4 regions of the Chryseobacillus diguaensis genome follow, and region 3 is predicted to be linked to each of the others. Evidence: riboswitches for the same ligand, from Rfam matches in the RefSeq annotation. Region 3 holds a riboswitch; each other region holds the start of a gene.
What was found. Region 3 has a riboswitch for S-adenosylmethionine ahead of ACOT8F_RS04620 (methionine biosynthesis PLP-dependent protein). Riboswitches for the same ligand answer to the same signal wherever they lie in the genome.

Region 1: linked by a shared signal. The riboswitch ahead of metK (methionine adenosyltransferase) and the one ahead of ACOT8F_RS04620 (methionine biosynthesis PLP-dependent protein) in region 3 are both predicted to bind S-adenosylmethionine.
Region 2: linked by a shared signal. The riboswitch ahead of ACOT8F_RS10730 (methionine ABC transporter ATP-binding protein) and the one ahead of ACOT8F_RS04620 (methionine biosynthesis PLP-dependent protein) in region 3 are both predicted to bind S-adenosylmethionine.
Region 4: linked by a shared signal. The riboswitch ahead of mtnW (2,3-diketo-5-methylthiopentyl-1-phosphate enolase) and the one ahead of ACOT8F_RS04620 (methionine biosynthesis PLP-dependent protein) in region 3 are both predicted to bind S-adenosylmethionine.

The regions. Positions count from the first base shown of each region.
Region 1 is NZ_JBMKNV010000003.1:41-6,198, forward strand. It holds gene pckA (phosphoenolpyruvate carboxykinase (ATP)) at 220-1,812, opposite strand; SAM riboswitch class I at 2,175-2,345, shown strand; gene metK (methionine adenosyltransferase) at 2,611-3,807, shown strand; gene ACOT8F_RS05120 (glycosyltransferase family 4 protein) at 3,975-5,117, opposite strand; gene ACOT8F_RS05125 (phosphatase PAP2 family protein) at 5,158-5,715, opposite strand; gene ACOT8F_RS05130 (gamma carbonic anhydrase) at 6,104-6,158, opposite strand, start outside.
Region 2 is NZ_JBMKNV010000005.1:222,678-228,835, forward strand. It holds gene ACOT8F_RS10710 (HPr family phosphocarrier protein) at 1-158, opposite strand, end outside; gene ACOT8F_RS10715 (dicarboxylate/amino acid:cation symporter) at 322-1,590, opposite strand; gene ACOT8F_RS10720 (MetQ/NlpA family ABC transporter substrate-binding protein) at 1,860-2,681, opposite strand; gene ACOT8F_RS10725 (methionine ABC transporter permease) at 2,694-3,362, opposite strand; gene ACOT8F_RS10730 (methionine ABC transporter ATP-binding protein) at 3,355-4,380, opposite strand; SAM riboswitch class I at 4,482-4,591, opposite strand; gene ACOT8F_RS10735 (O-acetylhomoserine aminocarboxypropyltransferase/cysteine synthase family protein) at 4,704-6,020, opposite strand.
Region 3 is NZ_JBMKNV010000002.1:361,019-367,176, forward strand. It holds gene csaA (chaperone CsaA) at 1-240, shown strand, start outside; gene ACOT8F_RS04595 (YetF domain-containing protein) at 261-959, opposite strand; gene ACOT8F_RS04600 (YdbC family protein) at 1,109-1,603, shown strand; gene ACOT8F_RS04605 (GNAT family N-acetyltransferase) at 1,872-2,297, opposite strand; gene ACOT8F_RS04610 (YjcG family protein) at 2,297-2,815, opposite strand; gene ACOT8F_RS04615 (alpha/beta hydrolase) at 2,871-3,593, opposite strand; SAM riboswitch class I at 3,775-3,936, shown strand; gene ACOT8F_RS04620 (methionine biosynthesis PLP-dependent protein) at 4,029-5,153, shown strand; gene metC (cystathionine beta-lyase) at 5,161-6,158, shown strand, end outside.
Region 4 is NZ_JBMKNV010000013.1:54,665-60,822, forward strand. It holds gene cbpA (cyclic di-AMP binding protein CbpA) at 1-177, opposite strand, end outside; partial or broken gene fosB (metallothiol transferase FosB) at 316-738, shown strand; gene ACOT8F_RS17230 (1,2-dihydroxy-3-keto-5-methylthiopentene dioxygenase) at 864-1,397, opposite strand; gene ACOT8F_RS17235 (methylthioribulose 1-phosphate dehydratase) at 1,607-2,236, opposite strand; gene ACOT8F_RS17240 (2-hydroxy-3-keto-5-methylthiopentenyl-1-phosphate phosphatase) at 2,233-2,889, opposite strand; gene mtnW (2,3-diketo-5-methylthiopentyl-1-phosphate enolase) at 2,886-4,130, opposite strand; SAM riboswitch class I at 4,221-4,326, opposite strand; gene ACOT8F_RS17250 (pyridoxal phosphate-dependent aminotransferase) at 4,629-5,801, opposite strand; partial or broken gene ACOT8F_RS17255 (carbon-nitrogen family hydrolase) at 5,908-6,158, shown strand, end outside.

The DNA.
Region 1 (6,158 bases), on a different contig from region 3:
TTCAATCACCTCACTAGTTACTTCTTTCATTATACAAAAAAACTGCCAACATCCTCCTCAAAATCGAGGAGTTTGTCGACAGTCTGAGATGCGCTTTTTCCAAGCGCATCTTTTTCTTTATAATATCAAAATTTTTTAAATCAGTTTTCGCACTGAACCTAGCTCCACTTATCATCGGCTTCAGGTCACATGCTGATAGGCAGGCACCTTGTGCTTTTTTTATAACTGGTATGACGGTCCGCCAAACAATTCAATGTCAGAAGGAACACTTGTGAACTTTTTGAAATTTCGATGAAATTGTGCCGCCAGTTCTTGAGCCTTTTTCAGATATGCGTCTTTATCATCCCATGTCGCAGAAGGGATGAGAATTTCACCAGGTACTCCAGGGACATGCAGCGGAATCTTCAGGCCGAATATTTCATCTGTTGATGTTTCGGCATTTTGAAGATCACCTTCAAGAGCCGCCTGTACCATTGCCCGTGTATATTCAAGCTTCATCCGTTTGCCGACTCCGTATTCCCCTCCGGTCCAGCCAGTATTGACAAGGTATACTTCTACTTCATGCTCTGCAATTTTTTCACCGAGCATTTCCGCATAAACATTTGCTCTAAGCGGCAGAAATGGTGAGCCGAAGCAAGTAGAGAAAGTAGCCTGTGGCGATGTAATGCCTCTTTCCGTACCTGCAAGCTTGCTCGTATAACCGCTCAAGAAATGGTACATAGCCTGTTCTTTCGTCAGCTTGCTGATTGGAGGTAGTACTCCGAAGGCATCAGCAGTCAAAAAGATAATCGTTGAAGGATGGCCTGCAACACTTGGCTTTAGGATGTTATCAATGGCTTCAAGAGGGTAGGCTGCACGAGTATTTTCTGTGTAAAAAACATGATCGTAATCAGCCGCTCTTGAATCATCATCCACAACCACGTTTTCTAAAACAGAACCGAAACGGATGGCATTATAAATTTGCGGTTCTTTTTCAGCAGAAAGATTAATGCATTTCGCATAGCATCCGCCTTCAATATTGAAAACGCCTCTGTTTGACCAGCCATGCTCATCATCTCCGATTAACTTGCGGCTGGCATCAGCACTGAGTGTTGTTTTGCCTGTGCCGGAAAGTCCGAAGAAAAGGGCCACGTCTCCCTCCTGGCCAACGTTTGCCGAACAGTGCATCGGCATGATTCCCTGTTCAGGAAGCAAATAGTTTATAATGGAGAAAATGGATTTCTTCATTTCTCCTGCATATTCAGTCCCTCCAATTAGGATGGTCCTTTTTTCAAAGGAGATAATAATGAAGGTTTCTGAATTTGTTCCGTCTGTCTCAGGATCTGCTTTAAAGTTTGGAGCGGAGATAATCGTGAAAGGGTTCTCATGTTTAAGCAGATCATCACCCTCCGGACGAATGAAAAGCTGATGGGCAAAAAGGTTATGCCAGGCAAATTCGTTCACAACCTGGATCGGCAAGCGGTATCTTTCGTCGGCACCTGCAAAACCTTTAAATACAAACAGCTCATTCTTTTCCTTTAAGTAGCTGACAACTTTGATATACAGTTTTTCAAAAGCCTCTTCTGTAATCGGCTGGTTTACTGTACCCCAGTCAACTTTATCCTCTGCAGAAGCTTCCTTAACGATGAATTTATCACGGGGCGACCGCCCAGTGTAAGCGCCTGTAGTTGCGCGAATAGCTCCAGTTGAGGTCAGAACAGCTTCATCTCTGGATAAAACCTTTTCAACGAGCTGTGGTACAGATAAGTTGTGAAAAACATTTTCTCCAGATAGTAATTGTGCAAGCTCATTTGTGATTGTAATTGTATTCATCCACATACCCTTCCTTTGCTTGGTAGTCACTGCTCTAATCCTATTTGTACCAATAATTAGCACTATTGGTCATTTACTCATAAATAGTATAACACATTTAAGTGAATAATCTATACTAATTAATGCGATTTATGCCAAAGCTGTTCATTTGGTACGACTAATTATCAAATCCCATGTTTAATTGGTTTTTGGGACAGGTTTATGTTTTATATAATAAATCATCTCATTAATGTTTTCTGCAAATTCATAGAAAAACCTTTAAAAATTTCTCTTTTAATAGAACCTTCTAAAAAAAATAGGGCGTGTCATTTTTTGTTGACAATTGACAGAACTCTGGGGTAATATATGACTTTGAACGGATTCTCTTATCCCGAGCTGGTGGAGGGACAGGCCCTATGAAACCCAGCAACCTGGTTATCGAAAAAAAACGCTTTGGAATGGCAGCACAAAAAATAGTGTGTGCCAATGAAAAAGCCTTTTTTCAGGCAAAGGTGCTAATCTGAGGCAAGGCAACAGGCCTTGAACGATAAGAGCGAAAGGCAGACTACAATCCCTTTCCTCTTTAGGAAGGGATTTTTTTGTACTTCTCTTTTCTTACAAAGCAGTTAGGCAAGCTTTGCAGAAAAGAGTTAGATGAAAAATGCTCAAGGATTTATCTGATTCCAAATTATAACCAGACGTTTCAATCTAACTTTTCATTTTAGAAAGATCGTTTAAAAGGTAAAGATAAAAGGGAATGAGTTCCGTCTCAGCAAGAAATCATGTAACCAAAATAAATGAGTCAAAGGAGGAAACAGAATGACAAAAAATCGCCGTCTATTTACATCAGAATCTGTTACGGAGGGACATCCGGATAAAATTTGTGACCAAATTTCAGATTCCATTCTTGATGCCATCATTGCAAAAGATCCGAATGCGCGTGTAGCTTGTGAAACATCCGTTACAACTGGCCTTGTCCTCGTTAGCGGAGAAATTACTACAACAACCTATGTTGACATTCCAAAAATTGTCCGTGAAACAATTAAAGGAATCGGCTATACTCGGGCAAAATACGGATTTGATGCAGAAACTTGTGCTGTATTGACTTCCATCGATGAACAGTCTGCTGACATTGCAATGGGAGTGGACCGCGCTCTTGAAGCAAGAGAAGGACTAATGACAGATGCTGAAATCGAAGCAATCGGTGCAGGAGACCAGGGCTTAATGTTCGGTTATGCCAACAACGAAACAAAAGAATTGATGCCTCTTCCAATCTCATTAGCTCATAAGCTGTCTCGCCGTCTTACAGAAGTACGCAAAGAAGAGATTCTTCCTTACCTTCGTCCAGATGGTAAAACACAGGTTACAGTTGAGTATGATGAGAACGATAAGCCTGTTCGTATTGATACAATTGTTATCTCTACTCAGCATCACCCTGAAATAAGCCTGGAGCAAATTCAGCGGAATCTGAAAGAGCATGTGATTAAACCAGTTGTTCCTGCAGAGTTGATTGATGAAAATACAAAGTATTTCATTAACCCTACAGGCCGCTTTGTTATAGGAGGTCCTCAAGGGGATGCTGGTCTTACTGGCCGTAAAATTATCGTAGATACTTATGGCGGTTATGCTCGCCACGGCGGCGGTGCATTCTCTGGTAAGGATGCTACTAAGGTTGATCGTTCAGCAGCTTATGCTGCACGCTATGTAGCTAAGAACATCGTGGCAGCAGGTCTAGCAGACAAGTGTGAAGTTCAGCTTGCATATGCCATTGGGGTTGCTCAGCCTGTTTCCATTTCGATCGACACTTTTGGTACTTCAAATGCAACTGAAGAGCAGCTTGTTGAAGCAGTTCGCGAAAACTTTGACTTGCGTCCTGCAGGCATTATCAAAATGCTTGATCTTCGCCGTCCAATTTATAAACAAACAGCAGCTTACGGACATTTTGGCCGTAATGATCTTGATCTTCCATGGGAGCAAACAGACAAAGTGGAAGCACTGCTTGCTTCCGTTAAATAATCGTCTTACATCCAAAAGCCTGGGAAAAAAATTCCCGGGCTTTTTTGAGTCCACTGAAATATTCCCGGTACGAAAAAAGCCTTTAGCCAATGTAATACGGCCTGAGGCTTTTTCTAAACAGTCATTTTTTGAAACATGATCATGTATATAAGCTTGGAATAATGGCGTTACGCATAACGAACTTCATCAAGCTCAATCAAAACATCTTCGTATTCTTTTAAAAGTCCGTCAAAAATTTGGTCCCATGTCTGTGAGAGAGCATATTTTCTGGCATGATATTTCATTTCCTTACGAAGACCTTCATTGCCCAGCAATCGGCCGATTGTTTGAATGAAATCTTCTGCATTTCTTGGTTCGCATAATGAACCGGTTCTGCCTTCTTGTACGATGTTCTTTACACCGCCTGAATTTGCGCCAACAACTGGCGTTCCGCAGGCAAGAGCTTCCAGTACAACATTTCCGAAGGTTTCTGTTGGAGATGGAAATACAAATAAATCAGAACCCGCGTACAGTCGCGCAAGATTTTTGCCGCTTAAATAACCGGCGAAGGTCATATTATCCGGCGCCTGCTTTTCCATCTCGGTCTTGGAAGGACCATCTCCGACAATGACCCAATGAACTTTGTCTTTCATGGATGCCGGGAGCTGATGGGATATCTTCATCAGTGTTTCAATATCTTTTTCAGGAGCGAGCCGGCCTACATATGTTAAAATATATTTTTCTTTAATGCCGTATTCATGATGAAGATCAAGATCTTCAAAATCGGGCTTGAATAGGGAGCAATCAACCCCGCGGCCCCAAATATGAAGATTGCGGAAACCCTGTTTTCTCAGCTGATCCTTTGTTTCCATTGAGGGAACAAAAATTTTCTGGAACGGTCTGTGAAACCAGTGCATATACTTCCATAAAAATTTCGAGAAAAATTGCAAATCATAATAGTCAAGGTATTGATCAAAATCTGTATGATAAGAGCCTACAACTGGGATATTCAATTTTTTCGCATAGTGCAGTCCGCAGAATCCGATGTTAAAGGGTGTAGCTATATGGATGAGGTCAGGCTGAAATTTCTGAAGCTCTGCCTTGACCTGAAGCATATTGGGCCACGCTACCCTGCATTCCGGATATAAAAAGAACGGGAAGCTGGCAAATCGGTGAATATGACTGGAAAAAAGGGACTCCTGTGTGCTTTCAGGAGCGAAAACTTTGTATTCATGTCCCTTTGTATCTAAATAATCAGTGAACCGTTTTAATGTACGCGCAACTCCGTTAACATCAGGAGCATACGTATCTGTAAATAATGCTATTTTCAATTGAATCCCCCCAGAGCTTAAGATCGGACCAAATCTCTTTTTAGGACAACATCTGGTTTGAAATAATCTGACTTACGGCCAAAAAGCTTAACATGCTTGTGGAAGTTCCCAGTAAGAAACCTGCAAGAACATCCGACGGGTAATGAAGGCCAAGATAGATCCTTGAAAGGCCAACGCTAATTCCAAGCGGGATCAGAACAATAGCAAGACCGGGCATAAACATAAGGAGCGGGACAACGATTGAAAAAACCGCTGTAGTGTGCCCAGAAGGGAATGAATGATCCTCCAAAGGATTTGCAGGAACTTTTGTTTCATGAAGTGTGATATATGGACGCTTGCGCGGGTAGAGTTTTTTCACGATGGCAACTGGTATATGGCTGAGCGCAAGAGCTGCTGCACTCGCGATTCCTGCAAAACGCAACGCTCCTGAAGTAAAAATAATAAGGAAGAGACAAACAAAAATGGTTGAAGCAGCTCCGCCGACATGAGTAATATTCCTGAAGTAAAAATTCAAAGCTTTACGGTCAAAATGACGGTTCAAGCTGCGAAACAGTCTACATTCAAAATGATACATGTTTGCAATGAGTTTAGTCTTCATCATAGATGCTCCTTTACCCCTTTTCTTATCATTGTAAGTTAGAAATATTTAGTTAATAATAAGATATTGTAAAGAATTCCAATCATTTCTTTGCAAATTCTTTAAAAATTTTTAGAGAAGAGTAAAAAGGGTTTCTTTTTATGTTTTTCGTCTTATGAAGCGTTTTTAAAAAAGACTGTTTTCGCAGAGATTGTTGTTTTTCGTACATGCTTTTATCACGCATATAGACTAGCATCGGGGCATCTTTTTTTAAAAGTTTTTGCCATCCCAATGGTTTCAAGGACTATATATAGAATCATGAGCGACAAAGCTTAAGAAAAGAGGCTTAAAAAAGCCGGTGATTTATTTTATGAATCATCCGGCAATGATAACATAAACATAAAGCCTTTTATGAAGAATGAGTTATAGAATTGGTGTTTTTATACAACTGTCCTTTATCAACG
Region 2 (6,158 bases), on a different contig from region 3:
CTCATACCCAATAAGCTTTTTGCATTAACCGTTGTTTCGCTTGTTTCCACAAGGATATAGCTGTTCAGCTGACTCATTTTCTCTACATAAGACAATATTTTCTTAAGATGAATGCCTGAAGAAATTTCACAAGGGATTGTCAGTTCCGGTGCTTTCATTTTCAAGTCATCTCCTTTTTTATAGCTGCTCTTGCAGCTTCCTTGAGAAGAGTATCCCATATGCAGGAATAGCTTTCTTTCCTTTTGTCAGATAACTTTACAAGGAATTTTAAAAAGCTGACAAAAGATCCAAAGAAAGGAGCTTCTGTCAGCTTTTTTGGAGTTATTTAGCCAGCGTGATGCCTGAATCATTTGTCTTATTCTGAGCAGGTGGATGAAATTCATTTTCTGATTTAGAAATGACGACTGTTGCCACACTGTTCCCAATAATGTTGGTAATAGCTCTCGCTTCTGACATAAAGCGGTCTATACCGATAATCAGGGCAATTCCCGCTACAGGCACCATTGGAAAGGCTGTAAGGGTCGCAGCAAGCGTAATGAATCCTGAACCAGTAACCCCAGCGGCTCCTTTTGAGGTTAGCATCAAAACAGCAATTAAGGTAATTGTCTGACCAAGGGACAGATTTTTATGGTAGGCCTGTGCGATAAACATCGCTGCCATGGACAAATAGATGGATGTTCCATCTAAGTTAAACGAGTAGCCAGTAGGCACAACGAGTCCGACAACAGACTTAGAACATCCATAATTCTCGAGCTTCTTCATAAGGCTTGGAAGAGCAGATTCGGAAGAAGATGTTCCTAAAACAAGAAGCAGCTCTTCTTTTATATAAGAAATAAACTTAAAAATATTGAATCCATAAAATTTCGCGATTCCTCCGAGAATGACGATAATAAACAAAAACATTGTTAAATAGACAGAGCCCATTAATTTTCCAAGAGATACAAGTGAGCCCAGGCCAAACTGACCTATTGTATAGGCCATGGCACCAGCTGCAGCTATAGGTGAAACCTTCATCACAATTTTGACAATTCCAAAAAAGATATCTGTCAGCCTTTCAAAAAAATTTAGTACTGGCTTTGATTTCTCACCTAACCCTGCTGCTGACACACCAAACAAAACAGCAAAAAAGAGAATAGGAAGCAAATCTCCGCTGGCCATTGCACTAACAACATTATCAGGCACGATATCAGTAAGAAAGCCTACAACCCCGTGGCTAGTTTCAGAGGTAGCCGCCTCAGAATACTGTGCAACATCACCTTCATTTACTGAATTTGTTGAAATCCCTGCTCCAGGCTGCACCAGATTGACAACAATGATCCCAATTGCAAGGGCCAGCGTAGTTACAATCTCAAAATAGATAAGCGCTTTTCCTCCAATGCGCCCTGCCTTTTTTAAATCCCCCATACCGCCAATCCCAACGACAATCGTCATGAATATGATCGGTGCAATTACCATTTTGATCATTTTAATAAAAACGTCAGCAAGAACCTTTAGCTGAACGCCGAATGATGGAAAAATAAATCCCACGCCGATCCCGATCAGAATCCCAATGATTACCTGTATGGTGAGATTCTTAAAATTAACTCTCACTCCTATTCACACCTTCCCTCTGTTTGTCACCGCTTACACAAGTAATTCTATCAATATGTACGGAAAATTTAAACTTAAGGGCCCTAAGAGGATTTCTAATCCCTCTTCCTTCACAAGGAAAAAGGACTCAATTTTCAGAATTAAACGGATAAAAAAAAGAGGAATGCCTGTTGGCATCCCTCTTTTCTACTATTATAATATGCGCAAGCTTCATACCGTATGGACATTTGCTGGGTGTTATGAATCAAATTGCAATGGTTAGCCAAAAATTAGTTGCTGACTGGTACGACAGCACCCTTGTATTTTTGTTTAATAAAGTCTTGAATTTCTTTGCTGTGAAGAACCTCAACAAGTGTTTTGATTTCTTTTCTGTTCTCGTCGCCTTTGCGCACTGCAATGATGTTTACATATGGAGAATCCGCACCTTCAAGCGCAATAGCATCTTTAAGAGGATTCAAGCCTGCAGAGATGGCATAGTTTGTGTTGATTAGGACTGCATCCCCTTCACCGCTTTTGTAAGCTTGAGGAAGATAACTTGCTTCTACATCTGTTTTAAACTTAAGGTTTTTAGGATTTTCAGCAATGTCTTTTACTGTAGCTGTTGTTTTATCAACGCCTGGCTTTAATTTAATCAAACCTTTGCTCTCAAGAAGTGTCAGCATGCGGCCATGATCGGCTACAGAAGAACTCATGATAATTTGGGCGTTGTTAGGAAGCTCTTCAAGCTTTTTATATTTTTTAGAATAAACACCGATCGGCTCAATGTGAATACCGCCTGCATTTACAAAATTGTAATCTTTGTTTTCAGCCATTTGGGCCTTCATATAAGGCATGTGCTGGAAGTAGTTGGCATCAAGTTCTTTGCTTGCTAAAGATTTGTTCGGCAATACATAGTCTTTGAATTTAATAATTTTCAGCTTAACGCCTTTTTTCTCAAGAAGCGGTTCCGCTTTTTCAAGTATTTCAGCATGTGGTACGTTGGATGCCCCAATGACAAGGGTTCCTTTTTGGCCAGCTCCACCGCTTGTGCCGCATGCAGCAAGCGCTGCAACAGTTAAAACAGTAATAAAGGTTAATAATAATTTTCTCATTCTTTTTTCCCCCTAGCGTTTATCCAGTTTTTTAGTAAGTAAGTCTCCAATAATTTGGATGATAAAAACAATGATCAATATGAACACGGTGGCAATAGCCGTTACCTGGATGCTGTCGCGCTGGAATCCGTCTAAGAATGCGTAATCCCCAAGTCCGCCAGCACCAACGAACCCTGCCATTGCAGTAAAGCCTACAGTCGCAATCGCTGTTACGGTAATGCCTGATACTAAAGCAGGCATTGCTTCAGGCAGCAGCACTTTAAAAATAATTGTACTGGTTTTTGCCCCCATTGATTTAGCTGCTTCAATAACACCTTTATCAATTTCTCGAAGGGCAATTTCAACCATTCTTCCATAGAAGGGTGCCGCACCGATAATTAAAGCGGGCAGGGCAGCATCTGCACCAAGAATGGTACCAACAAGAATTTTAGTAAATGGAAGGAGCAATATGATTAAGATAATGAATGGAATCGACCGGAACACATTGACAATGGCTGAGACGATAATATATAAAACTTTGTTTTCCCACAGGTTTCCCCGTCCTGTTAAAAACAGAAGCAATCCTAGGAGCATTCCGAGGACAAAGGTAAACACAACGGAAATGACTGTCATATAGAGCGTTTCATAGGTGGCATTCCAAAGATCACTCCAAACCACGTCAGGTAAAAGCTGACTAAGCATTCGGAATCACCTCCACTTCTACTTTCTGCTGTTTAAGAAAGACAAGAGCATGGTTCAATTCGCTGTCTTCTCCTTCAAGATGAAGAAATAATGTTCCATATGCACCGCTTTGGGTCTGAGTAATTTTCCCATGAAGAATGTTTACGTTCACTTGGTGCTCTCTGATCAGCTCATTAATGACCGGCTGGCCGGTTGAGTCTCCTACAAATGTCAGCTGAACCACTTTGCCTGTCTGATATTGCTTGATCAATAGGTCAATGGTTTCTTTTGCATCTTCCGGCTCTGTAATCTGCTGAACGAACCGCTTTGTAATTGGCTGTTCAGGACGCTGGAAAACCTGCAGCACTTTACCCTCTTCTACAATTCTTCCGTTTTCCATAACCGCTACCCTGTGGCAGATTTTCCTGATTACATGCATCTCATGTGTTATTAAAACAATCGTCAAGCCAAGTCTTTTGTTAATATCTACCAAAAGATCTAAGATTGAATCTGTTGTTTGAGGATCCAGCGCTGAGGTAGCCTCATCACAAAGGAGTACCTGAGGATTGTTGGCCAGCGCTCTCGCAATGCCGACACGCTGTTTTTGTCCTCCGCTTAGCTGTGATGGGTAGGCATTTTCTCTGCCTTCAAGTCCAACCAGATTAATTAATTCTTTCACCCGCTGCAGCCTTTTAGCTTTTGGAACTCCCGCAATTTCAAGAGGAAACCCAATATTTTCACTGACGGTTCTGGACCAGAGGAGATTAAAATGCTGGAAGATCATACTGATTTGCTGCCGTGCTTTTCTTAATCCAGATTCTCCGATCTGATCCATCCTTTTCCCCGCAACCTCAACAGTCCCGCCAGTAGGTTTTTCCAAGCCATTGAGCAGGCGGATCAAGGAACTTTTTCCAGCACCGCTGTATCCAATAATGCCGTATATCTCGCCTTTATCAACTTGAATGTTTACATTGTCAACAGCTGTAATATTCCCTGTTTTTGTAGAATAGGTTTTTGAAACTTCGGATAGTTTAATCATTAAATCACCTTCTTTAGCATTTAAATTAGTAAACGATTGGGAACAGAAAAAGCCTTTCTGCACAAATGAGCAGAAAGGCTTGAATAGGAGTCTTCGCCTTTCTCTCATCTTTCAAAACAGCCAGCTGCTTTGAGTGAATTGGCACCATTTCAGATTAACTGACGGTTGCCGGGTTTCATAGGGCACGTCCCTCCACCTCTCTTGATAAGAGAACAATCGTTTATTCAATTAGCGCATTAATACGCTTAATTAGGTTCGAAGGTGATTATAACACGGATATTTTCTTCCGTCAACTATTAGAATTGTTTTTTCAGAAGGTTTTGTCATGCCTGAGGCACAAGGTAATCCGATTTTTTTCCTGTCGCTTTCTCAATTGCCTGCTCTAAATCCTCAAGCAGATCATCAATGTGTTCAATCCCTACAGAGAGTCGAATGAGGTCTTCCGTCACTCCTGATTGAATCAGCTCATCATGGTCAAGCTGCTGATGAGTTGTGCTCGCAGGATGAATAATCAGGCTCTTCGCATCTCCTACGTTGGCAACATGCGACCATAGCTTGACATTGTTGATGAGTTCGCTGCCTGCCTCTCTTCCGCCGGATATCCCAAACACCGCTACAGCGCCGGCCCCTTTTGGCAAATACTTGTCTGCAAGCGGCTTTGAAGGATGATTTTCGAGACCTGGATATAACACCCAGTCAACGCCTGGATGTTCCTCTAAATAGGCAACCACTTTTTTCGTATTGGCAATATGTTCTTTCATTCTGACATGCAGAGTTTCAAGGCCAAGGGTAAATTGAAAGGCATTGAACGGGCTAATTGCTGGACCTAAATCCCTAAGCAGCTGAACCCTTGCTTTTGCTATGTAAGCAGCCTCCCCAAGTGCTTCAGCATATACGAGGTTGTTATAGCTCGGATCAGGTGTGACAAATCCAGGGAACTTTTCAGAATTCCAATTAAATTTACCGCCATCAACAATAATTCCCCCAAGTGTTGTTCCATTCCCTAAGAGCCACTTCGTTGCAGAGTGGACAACAATGTCCGCTCCAAAATCGATCGGCTTGCATAAATAAGGGGTACCAAATGTGTTATCCACGATTAACGGAATATTTGATTCATGAGCTATATCTGCTATAGCTTCAATATCAATAACCAGTAAACTTGGATTTCCAATTGTTTCTGCAAATACAGCCTTTGTTTTTGGCGTAATAGCACTGCGGAAATTTTCAGGGTTTGAAGGATTGACGAAGGTCGTTTTTATACCATATTTCGGAAGGGTGTTTGCAAATAAATTATAGGTTCCGCCATATAAAGTAGAAGCCGCAACTACTTCATCACCAGCTTCTGCAATATTCAAAATGGAAAGAGTAATAGCCGCCATCCCGCTTGCAACGGCAAGCGCCCCGATTCCTCCTTCAAGTTCTGCTATTCTCTCCTCAAGTACTGTTGCTGTCGGATTATGAATTCGTGTATAAATATAACCCTGTTCCTGCAAAGCAAATAAATTGGCTGCATGATCTGTATTGTTAAATAAATAGGCATTAGACTGATAAATGGGCACAGCTCTCGCACCTGTTATCGGGTCCGCATTCAATCCTCCATGAATTCCAACTGTTTCCTGGCGATATTGTTTGTCTGACATTTTTCTTCCTCCTTCTCATTGTTCAAGCTTATTTTCATGCTGTTCTGAACACACTCGAGTTGTAAAAATTGGACATTATGCTGCAAACAAATTCGGATTCATGCAAAAAACCTCTTCAAAGAAGAGGCTTTCATCCGC
Region 3 (6,158 bases):
AAAATGACGATCGATTTCGGACCTGAGATGGGGACAAAACAAACAAGCGCTCAAATTACAGAGCGGTATACACCTGAAAATGTTGTAGGGAAACAAATAACGGCGATTGTTAATTTTCCTCCAAGAAGAATCGCTGGATTTAAATCGGAAGTGCTTGTTCTTGGCGGTGTGCCTAATAAGGGGGATGTTGTTTTGCTGTCTCCAGATGAAAAGGTGCCGAATGGAACACCTATTGCATGATACATAGAAAAGGAGTGCCCCTAGTTACCGGGCGCTCCTTTTTCATCGGATTCCTGAACATGAAGACCTCCGTCCTGCCGCCATTCAGCAAAAAAGACATCTTTTGAGGAAAAGATCTTTTTCTTAGCTAATTCAGCCATGAGCCACTCTTTTGTCAAGTTCGCTTCATCAAGATTATCTTCTTGAAGCTCGCCATCCAGAATCAGTGTATAGGGAAGAGAAGGCTCTGCAGGATGAAAAGAAAAATCTTTTCGGACAGGATAATCATACTGTGCTTTTTTCATAATGCTGATGCTTCCGTCAGTTTCAAGAATGGCATGTTGAATTTCTCTCAAGGAAAAAACACCTTTTGACCGGACCATATGCTGCACCTGGTTAATATCTATCTTTTCTTTTTTTAGATTTTCTTTTACAAGTTTGCCATCTTTAATAATAATGGTCGGACATCCTTCCAGAACACTTCTCGTTGCATTAAATTTCTGGGTAAGAAATTCCACCATGTAGATGAGTAATCCCCAAATAACAATCGCGAAAATGATTTCTGAAATTCCGATATCTTTATCAAAAACCGCATTTCCGACGAGTTCTCCTAATACTAGGGCTGAAATAAAGTCAAAGGTTGTTATCTGGGTTATCTGAGTTTTTCCAAGTATCCTGGATATAATGAACAAACAAATAAAGCCGAGAACCAGTTCTAATGCTATTCGAAAGAAATCCATTCATATCACCTATCCATAGCGTGTACGATAACAGGATATTTAAACCAGTTTTTTAAACAGGATGGAAAAATAAATGAAGCATTGTTTAAATAAGTGTTTAACTACTGGAAAAGAGGGAGTATTTTTGAAAGGGAAGGGAGAGAACCTATATGCTGATCAAGTGGATACAGTGCAAAGTTAGCAGCGGGCAAAAACAGCTTTTTTCAAAAGCTCAGGAGGAATGGGCAGCATTAGAAAAAGTAAAGGGGTTTATTGGACAAGCTGGCGGATGGAGTCTGACATCTCCTGATGAGGCTTGTATCGTTTCATTATGGCAGAGCCAGGAGTCCTATGAATATTTTATGAAGCAAGAGCATGATGAAATCTTCCTGAATAGCGGCCAGAAATCAACCTATAAAAGGATCTCAGTGTCTCTATTTGAAGGACCATCCTTCACCCAATTGAGCTCCTTTGAACATTTGAATTTTTTATTCCTATCAGAGGAAAAGACTGATTTAGATGAGACAACCCTCTGTTTAAACGGAAAAAATAAAAAGAACGGAAGAAATATCTATATTTCGATCAGCGAGTTTCCCATCAATCCAATTGAAAAGGGAACGTCAGTTGAAATCGAAAAAAGATGGACCGTTCTTAAAATGCACTAATAAAGTTTTTTAGTGTAGCTTTCAGCCAAATTCTTCTCAATATTTTTTTGAGAAGTGTTCGAAAGTCTGGCATGATGAAACAGAATTTCTGGTGCAGATGGAAGGGTATCCCATATGTAGTAAAGAGCGCTAGCAAAGAGTAGCTTCGTGGCACCTTTTATTAAAATTTGCAGAAATAATCTTGCACTGAATTTGCTTATTTGGATGATAAAAAAGTTTAAGAAAAGATCCTAAAAAACAAAAGACAGCACAATGCTGTCTTTACAGTTTAATTGAGGCGCTTTTTTGTCATTGTTACATGAGGAATGCCGGCATCCATGAATTCATCTGAGACGACCGTGTAGCCAAGCCGTTCATAAAATGGAACAGCCTGCGTTTGTGCATTGAGCTTGAAGGCTGGGAGATTCGGTGCGGCAATATTTTCGAGTTCGTTCATGATCATTTTACCGGCGCCTTTTCCTCTGTACTCTTCAAGAATACAGATGCGTTCAAGCTTGCCATAGCCGTCTGCTTCCCGAATTCTCCCTGTGCCTACCGGCATATTTTCATCATAAAGGACTACATGAACGGCCCTCTCATCATGTTCATCCAATTCTTCTTCTCTTGGCACATTCTGTTCCTCTACAAATACCTTGAAGCGTACATCAAATGCATCTCTTAACTCTTTTTCATTTTGTACAACTGAAACGCGCATTAAGCTTCTCCTTTACCAAGAATATAAGTCTCGTATACTGTCCAAGACCCGTTATCCAGCTGATAAAGAAGATGGAAGCGGTCAATTGTTTCTTCGTAATGAACCTCAGTCATTTTCAAGCTGCCCAAAACATCTGAATGCTCCTGTTCAGAAAGATTTTGGCCAATGGTTATATGAGGAACGAAAGAATATTCTTCTTCGCCTTCAAGGGTTCCCTGATGAAGAAGCTGACGCAGTTTTTCGAGTTCTTCGGTCGGTTCAACCTTAAAATAAATCACACGGTTAACAGGTTCAAAGGAGCTGAACTTTTTAATGGTGATTTCAACAGGGTCTATCTGTTTCCCAACTTCACGGAGCTCTTTTGAAATAGCATTAATGTCCTCGTCATGCGCTTCAAAAGGGGCTCTTAGAGTTAAATGCGGCGGAATCAAAGCATAATGAGGGTCATAGCGTTTTCGATAAGAATTCGCCAAGTCTTGTAATTTTTTTGATGGGAATAAGGCTATCCCGTACTTCATACGTGTTCCCTCCTAATGTAGAAATTCATGTAATGTAAAATTTAGCCTGTCTTTTTTATAGCATCGCTTTTAACGTTTTTTCCAAAAGCGGCTGCCAGTAAGTCCAGGTGTGATCCCCTTCAAATTCTTCATAAGTATACGAAAATCCTCTTTTTTCGAGTAATTTTTGCAATTCCCGGTTAGGAGTCACAAAATCTTCATGAGTTCCCTTTGTTGTTGGCACATTGGTTTCCCTTTCCCCTATTTGGTGATAGATCGATAATTTCGGTTCCCCTTTAAAAGAAGAAACGGCTTCAAGCACTTCGGCGTTTACTAGAGGGGACTGCAGGATCACTTTACCGAAAATATTCGGATAATCAAGTCCCGTCATTAAGCCAATAGTAGCTGCGAGGGAATCACCAATAAGTGCCCTGCCTTGACCAACTTGATAAGTAGGAAACTCCTTATCCAGAAATGGAACAAGTTCATGTGCAAGAAATCTTTTGTAAGCGGCAAACTGGGAACCATCGGGATGATATTTTTCCCACCGGTTGTTCCTGTCGATGTAAGGTACACCTACGACAATCACATTATCAATTTCTTTGCTTTCCATCAACTTTTCAATCAGCCGGGGAACCCTTCCAAGCCTGAAATAATCCTGGCCATCCTGGGCAATCAGGAGGGTATATTTATAAAGCGGGGAGAAGGTTTTCGGCAAATAGGTTAATATCGTCATCTCTTCGTTTAATGCTCGCGAAAATAATGAAGTCTCTTTTACAATTCCTGTCTGCTTCTCCATTCCAAATCCTCCAAGCTGCAAATATAGTATGAAACGCTTTCAACATTTTAACATGAAATAATAAAAAATGCTTTTTGCACCATCATCATAATAGAAAATAAAGAATCTTTTCATGAAACACTTGAAAAAAACATAGATTTCCTGTAGAGTTATACAAAATTCATATTTTTCTAAATGTTACATCTTATCAAGAGAGGCAGAGGGACTGGCCCTGTGAAGCCTCAGCAACCGGTCAAATGAAGTAAAGATTTGCTTATTTTGCACGCGCAATGCGTCAGAGTATAGATCTCACTTCATTTGCCAAGGTGCTAAATCCAGCAAGCAGATGCTTGGAAGATAAGAGGAAGCCGCCTTGTAAATAAAGCCTTCTTCTTAATCGAAGAAGGCTTTTTTGATTTTTGAATGAAAACAATGAAAAGGAAGAGGGATATTTATATGAACCAGCGTATTGAAACTATTCTTGCACAAATCGGAAACAGAAGTGATCAGGTAACAGGTGCTGTGAATCCTCCCATCTATTTAACAACCGCATATCGCCATACAGGTATTGGAGAATCCACAGGGTATGACTATGTAAGAACAGGCAATCCGACAAGAAATGTAGTGGAAAAGGCGATTGCAGAGCTTGAAAATGGAGATAGAGGATTTGCCTTCAGTTCGGGGATGGCTGCTATTCAAACGATTATGGCCTTGTTTAAGAGCGGTGATGACCTGATCGTTTCTTCTGATCTTTACGGCGGCACTTATCGTTTGTTTGAACAGGAATGGCGAAAATACGGTTTATCCTTTCAGTATGATGACTTTTTCGATCTTGATGAAACCGAAAAAAAGATCACAGCTGACACAAAAGCCATTTTCCTGGAAACACCAACAAATCCGCTTATGCAGGAAGTTAATATAGAAAAAATTTCACGTCTTGCGAAAGAGCATGATCTTCTGGTGATTGTCGATAACACATTTTATACACCAGTCCTGCAAAAACCAATTGATCAAGGCGCCGACATTGTTATTCACAGTGCAACAAAATACCTTGGCGGCCATAACGATGTTCTGGCAGGACTTGTAGTTACAAAGGGCGCAGAGCTGTCTGACGAAATGTATGTTCATCAAAATGCTATTGGAGCTGTTCTGTCTCCTTTTGATTCCTGGTTATTAATCAGAGGGTTGAAAACATTGTCCTTGAGAATGGAGCAGCATAACCGGAATGCCAAGGAGCTTGCAGCGTTTCTTGAAAGCTTGCCGGAAATTGCAGATGTTCTTTATCCAGGAAAAGGCGGAATGCTTTCGTTCAGGGTTCAGCATGAAAAGTGGGTAAATCCTTTTCTGAAAAGCTTGAAAACCATTACCTTTGCGGAAAGTCTTGGCGGTGTTGAAAGTCTTATTACTTATCCTGCAACGCAAACCCATATGGATATTCCAGAAGAAGTACGCATTGCAAACGGAGTCTGTAACAGGCTGCTCAGGTTTTCAGTAGGAATTGAACATATTGAAGATTTGAAAGCAGATTTACAGCAGGCATTTGAGAACATAAAGGAGGCTGAAAAAATTGAGCAATACTGATTGGTCTATGCAAACCAAGCTATTGCACAACAAACATAAATTTGACAGTGAGACAGGGGCTGTAAGTGTACCGATTCAGCATGCCTCAACCTTTCACCAAATGGACTTTGATTCTTTCGGGAAGTATGACTACAGCCGTTCAGGAAATCCAACAAGGGAAGCGCTGGAGCAGGCGATTGCAGAATTGGAAGGGGGGGCACGCGGTCTTGCTTTTTCCTCAGGAATGAGTGCTATTTCCACTTCATTTCTGCTGCTTTCGCAAGGGGATCACGTTTTAGTATCAGAAGATGTTTATGGAGGGACATTCCGGATTGTGTCAGAGGTGCTAAGCCGCTTTGGCATTGAGTATACGTTCACGGATATGACGAATTTGCATGATGTGGCATCTAAAATCCGTCCGAATACGAAAATCATCTACATTGAAACACCATCTAACCCTCTGTTAAAGGTTACAGATATAAGAGGCATCGTGAAGCTTGCAAAAGCAAATAACTGCTTAACTTTTTTGGATAATACGTTTTTAACACCAGCGCTGCAGCGGCCGCTTGAGCTTGGTGTCGATGTTGTCCTTCATAGCGCTACAAAGTTTTTATCCGGGCACAGTGATGTGGTGGCAGGGCTTGCTGTTGCACGAGACGCCGAACTGGGCAACAAGCTGTATAAGCTGCAGAACTCTTTTGGAGCAATTCTAGGGGTACAGGACTGCTGGCTTGTCTTAAGAGGATTGAAAACATTGCATGTGAGACTGGAACAATCAACGGCATCAGCAAGGAAGGTAGCGGAGTACCTGTCAAAGCAACCTGCAGTTGAAGAGGTTTATTATCCAGGATTAACGTATCATCCCGGATATTCCATTCAGCGTTATCAGGCTGATGGGCCGGGAGCTGTGCTGTCATTCCGCCTTGAAAATGAAGCTGCCGTAAGAACTCTTGTTCAAAATGTAAAGCTTCCTGTTTTTGCAGTTAGCCTTGGTGCAGTTGAAACGATTCTTTCCTACCCGGCTAA
Region 4 (6,158 bases), on a different contig from region 3:
ATATTCTAAAACATGTACTTTATAAATAAGTCCTTCAAACTTTCTTCCCTCGTCACTAAGGACAGGAATACATCGATAGCCTGTTTCTTTTAAAAGCATATATGCTTCCTTCAGGGTACTGTTAAGTTCACAGTACTTTACTGCCTCTTTTTTCACATAGTTATATCGGATTTTCATCGGAATCCTCCTTTTATCATAAGGGATTGTAAAGAATTTACCACAGCCTTCACAAAAGAGTAAAGAAAATTTTTATTTTTCTGTATTTTTATCGTTTTTTACATTACTTTAATAATAAATGCAAAAAGGAGACTATTTATGAAAATTAACTCGATTAATCATTTAACGTTTTCAGTATCTAATTTGGCTCATTCAATAGCGTTTTACAGAAAAGTATTAGGTGCTAAACTGCTTGTGGAGGGAAAATCAACTGCCTATTTTGATTTAAACGGTTTGTAGATTGCCTTGAACGAAGAAAAAGAAATACCAAGGAAGGAGATTTATGAGTCATACACCCATATTGCTTTTTCCATTGCTAAAGAGGATGTTCAAAGCTGGAAAAAGAAATTGGATGAATTGAAAGTATTCATTATTCCCGGCCGAAAAAGGAATGAAAAGGATTTAGCATCCATTTATTTTTCTGACCCAGATGGACATAAATTTGAACTGCATACAGGTACATTGGAGGATCGCATGAAATTTTATACAGAAGAAAAAAAACATATGACTTTTTACGGATAGACGAACCACAATACTATTCGTTTACAACGGAAAAAGGATTGAATGAAAAACAAAAAACAGCTTTTCTCCGCTGAATAACACAGAGAAAGGCTGATGCTTGCCAGTCAATCCTTTTTTTATCGTATTCAGGCTTTTATTTCATCCTTTTCATATATGGGTACCCATCCTTCAGCAGTGACAAATATTCTGATTGCTACCACCTTGCGATCCTCCTGAAGAGTGAAATAGTGGCGAATGTTTTCAGGAACAGAAATCAGGTCACCAGGATTCAATTCGACATCAAAAAAGGGACCATCTTCACCTTGAATAACAAACACGCCGTGTCCGCTTACGATAAAACGCACTTCATCATCTGTATGATGGTGTTCCTGTTGAAAGTTTTTCAGCAGCTGTTCAAGATTTGGGGTACTTTCTGATAAGGAAATGATATCCTGTGCTTTGTATCCTCTTCGCTCAGAAATATCAGCAATTTCATTTTTAAAAACAGCCAGGATCTCTGCTTTATCTTCATCTGTTAATGAATAGTTCTCTTTCAGCCGTTCAGGAAGCTTTGTAACATCCCAGTTTTCATAAATGACATTTTCTTTTTCAAGAAAAGCTGCTACTTCCTCTTGATTCTCAATTCTCTTTTGTGAATGTTTAAAATAAATCGTTGCCATTTTGTGTTCCTCCTTTAATATTAAATCTTTCTGTTTATTTAATAGGCTCTTTTCTTAAACTTTTCATCCATTTAAATGGAATATAGAGCAAGAATACAGTTGCAAATTTTTCAGAAAAGATGCCACGAAACTAATCTTTATGAGTGTTCTAAAACTATACGAATAGAAATAATCTTTGCGAAAACTGCCATTTATTAAAATCTATGTGTCTAACTGTAAACTGATTTTAGATTAAGATTTAGCAATTTCAGTTGATAGCTGAATAAAAATTCAAAAGCTTCCAAATATTTTTTAGCCTCGAAAGCATTTTTCCCCCATACTGTAATGCCGTGATTCCGGATTAATATAGCCCCAGTGTCCTCGCTTACATATCTCGAGAAGGTTTCAGCAAGATGAGGTATGTCCGCATAATTTGGAATGATGGGCACTGTGACACTGGCATTCTCTTCCCATTTTCCGAGGGCTTTTATGATTTCCTGCCCTTGAAAAGTCACTTCCCCCGCATCGCCATAAACCTCGGAAATCACATTGTTATCTACTGTATGAACATGGAGACTGCACCCGGCATTTGTCTTTTCATAAATTTCGACATGCAAAAGCGTTTCAGCTGAAGGCTTTAAACCATTTGAATGAATTGCCCTGCCCTTCGCATCCACGAGAAGGAAGTCTTCATCGGTTTCTTTCCGCTTATCCTTGCCGCTCGCCGTTACTAAAAAAGTGACAGGATGATCCTCTACTTTAATAGCTAAATTCCCGCTTGTTCCAGGAAACCAGTCTCTTACTGCCAATTCTCTTTTCACATCGGCAAGCTCTTTCCAACGCTCTTCAAGAAGACTCATGAAAGCACCCTCCTCTTCTCCAGAATATCCATAACGTCGAAAAAGTCAGTAAATGATTCATGCCTAAGGGAAAGCTCACGGCAATTGTCCAGCAAATAATCTCTGGCAATGACAAAATCAGAGAGTTTAGCGGCCTCAAGATCCGTTACAGAATCACCAATCACAATAATTTCATTGTTTTTTTCTGTCAGCTGCCTAATGATAGATGGTTTGCAGCAACCGCAATCATTTTGGCAATTTGAGTCACAGCTGTGAGGCCAGAGAATTTCGATTGTCTCCCCTTCAAAGCTTGCAGAGTTGCAATAGATTAAATCCTCCTGAATGATACCTTTAAGAATTGGCTTCACAAAAAAATCAATGCCGCCGCTCACTATGTATAGCGGAAATCCATTTTCTTTTGCATAATGGACAAATTCTTTAAAGCCCTCCCGAATGGACGCTGTGGAAAGGACAAATTCGATGATGCTATTCTTTTCAGAGCTTGAGAGAAGGGAAAAAATTTTCCCTACTCCTTCGCGAACTGAAACCTCACGGGATAGAACTGTGTTTTTTATGTTTTCCCAGCCAGTCGGCTGAAAGTGTTTCATAATTTGAATAATGTTATCATTTTCTGTTATCGTTCCGTCAAAGTCACAAAATAAAACAGGCTTCAATCCCTTTTCACCTCCTCAGCTCCCCATAAGTCGATCGCTGCCTGAAGGTTTCGGTTTTCTTCCGCTTTTTCATGAAGAGAAATTCCTTCAAGCATCCCATCAATAGCAGCTCTAAAAGCATTTGCCCCGCCTACAGCTCCATACGGATGTCCGTGGATGCCTCCTCCTGCATTGATAATCGATTCGTTCCCGAAATCATGGATCAATAAAGGGACAAGACCCGGATGAATTCCTGCAGATGGAACAGGAAAAATTTGTTTTATAGCCCGCTGAACAGTACATTCCTCTGCAATTTCAAGTGCTGAAGCTTTTTCTAAAGCAACACTTCCGTAAGGAGAAGGGAATAATGAGAAATCGGCTCCGGCATAACGAACCAGTTTTCCAAGCAAAAGAGAGTGGGAAAAGCCATAAAATTTCGATGATGTTAAAGCACCGCTGACAGCTGGGTGCGCCATGATTGGAATCATTATTTCTTCATCTTCAGAAAGACTATGAAGAACATCAAGGCCATAGGAAAATACGTTCAGCAATAGGGCACTTGCCCCTAGCTCTACAGCTCTATTTGCTTTATCCCGAAGTTCAGCAGTCCTTCCTGTCAAATTGACAGCATAGAGTTTCTTTTTGCCCGTTTCTTCAAATACTTGCTGAATGACTTTTTTGCCGGCAATGATTCTTTTCTCAAACGGCGTTTCTGGATTTTCAAAAAGAATTTCATCATCTTTTACAAGATCTGCACCGCCTGTCAGCTGATCTCTCAGCTGTGTTTCAAGAAAATCGATATCCCTTCCGATCACACCTTTGAAAATACTCATCAGCAAAGGCCTGTTGTGAACGCCAAGAATTTCCCTAATCCCTTCAATGCCAAACTTTGCTCCTTTAAAGTCACTGACAGATTCTACAGGAAATTCAAGATCTACTAGCTTTACTTCCCCGTCAAGAGACAGTTTTCCGAAAACCGTTGTAAGAATGGCAGGAATGTCCTGACTGAAATTTAAGGATGGATAAGCAATTTTAACTAAAGCTCTTTTCGTTTTTTGTCCCAAATAACGGCTTGCCTGTTCATCCTCTTCAAGCGCGGTTACTTCAAGTACTTTTCCTTTGTGTTTTTCCAGCTGGATTTTTTCCAGCTGCGGCAGATCAGTCCAAGATCCAATTGTAAGTCCAAGTGCGATTCCTTCTGCCTTTTTATAAAACTCACCCTTTGCATCATGTAAAAGATAAGTTGCAATCCATTCGCTCAATGTGTAAAACCTGCCTTCCTAAAAGCTTTTAAACGCCAAAAATCCCCTTCTTCGCCAGGAAGAAGAGGATGTTTGAAAGTTTCACAAATCTTCCTATCTCCCAGCGTCTGCTGCAAGAATTAGCACCGTGCTTAACCATGTTAAGTCGGTTGCCGGGCTTCATCGGGCTAGTCCCTCCACCTGCTCTTGATAAGAATCGTTATTCAATTATATCGTAAGTCATGAATTTTCCGAAAAAAGAAAATAGTTAAATTCAATTGGATTATGCCAAGATTTTATTTTACTGTCAACCTATTTTTTAAAATTTTAGCTCTGTTAAATTTGTCTGTTGATTGCAGCTAGCAGGCGTACGCTTTCCGCGGGCGGTTTTGAAGCCTCCTGTCGCTGCGCTCCTGCGGGGTCTCCCTTCACTCGCACTCCCGCATTAGTCTCCCGTATCCGTTCCAATCAACAGGTGCTCAAAAATTAACACTATTCATTAACATTGTATAAATTATTTTAAAACAAATTGAGCCTACCGATTCGTTCTGCTGCTTCTCTAATTCGGTGTTCTTCTGTCAGCAGGCCAATTCTGATATACCCCTCTCCAAATTGGCCAAAGCCTGATCCCGGTGCTACTGCTACATGTGTTTTATCTAACAAATAATCAGCAAATTGAACAGACGTGTATCCAGATGGCACAGGCAGCCAGGCGAAAAATGACCCTGGAGGAGCTTGAAATTTCCACCCGATTGCTTGGAAGGACTCTACAAGAGCTTTTCTTCTTGATTCATACATCGCTACAAGCTCTTTCACGCAATCCTGAGATTCCGTTAATGCCGCAGCGGCAGCTGATTGCACGGCTCCAAATAAGCTGACGTACAAATGATCCTGAAAAAGATTGATTGCCTCTATTACCGACTTGTTGCCGATCGCAAAACCGGCACGCCATCCTGCCATATTATATGTTTTGGAAAGGGTGTATATCTCAATTCCGTTATCTTTTGCCCCTTCGGTCTGTAAAAAGCTGACTGGTTTATGACCGTCATACCCGATAGCTCCATATGCAAAATCATGAACTATACAGAGGCTGTGTTCTTCTGCAAATTGGACCGTTTCTTCAAAAAATTCTCTAGATGCCGTTGCACCAGTAGGATTGTTCGGGTAATTTAAAAACATCAGCTTAGCTTTTTTTAAAACATCCTGATGGATCGATTTATAGTCCGGAAGAAACTGATTTTCTTCTAATAGCGGCATGAATGCCATTGAAGCTCCTGCAATTTCAACACCGGACCAGTAATCAGGATAGCCCGGATCTGGCACCATTGCGATATCTCCATAATTAAGCAGGCATTGAGGTATTTCAACAAGGCCAGCTTTTCCTCCAAATAAAACAGCTACTTCAGTTTCAGGATTAATCTCTACATCGTATTCCCTAAGATAAAAATCAGCAACAGCTTTCTTTAGTTCGCTTTTCCCTCGAAATGGAGAATATTTGTGGTTGTTTGGGTCTTCAGCAGCTATTTTTAACCTCTCAACGATATGAGAGGGTGTTGGCTGATCAGGATTCCCCTGTCCGAGATTAATGACATCATAGCCCTCCTTTAGCGCTTGTCCCACTTTCTTAACAAGTGCTGCAAAGAATTGGGATGGCAGGCGTTTTAAAAGCTCAGATTGTTCAAAGGATTTCATTTCATAACACCTTCTCAAAAAATTCTTGAAATTCTAATCACAAATCTTATAGTGTAATTAAGAGTCTGTAAAGAAAAATTTTTCTGAAAATGGCGTCATAAATGAAATGAATCCTTACATATCCTGTATTCAGCTAGATATAAAAATTTGGTGAACCTGAATTCAATTAAAGGCAGGCTGCTGAAAAAATCAGTATTGCCTGCAGCAAGATCCCTAAACCTGATATTATTGTCCTTCCAGAACTTTGGACGACTGGCTATGATTTAACACGGCTTGAAGAAACAGCTGATGCAGAGGGTGCAAAAACGCTTGCTTTTATAAGCAGCCTTGCAATTTTGCATCAGGTTCATATTGTGG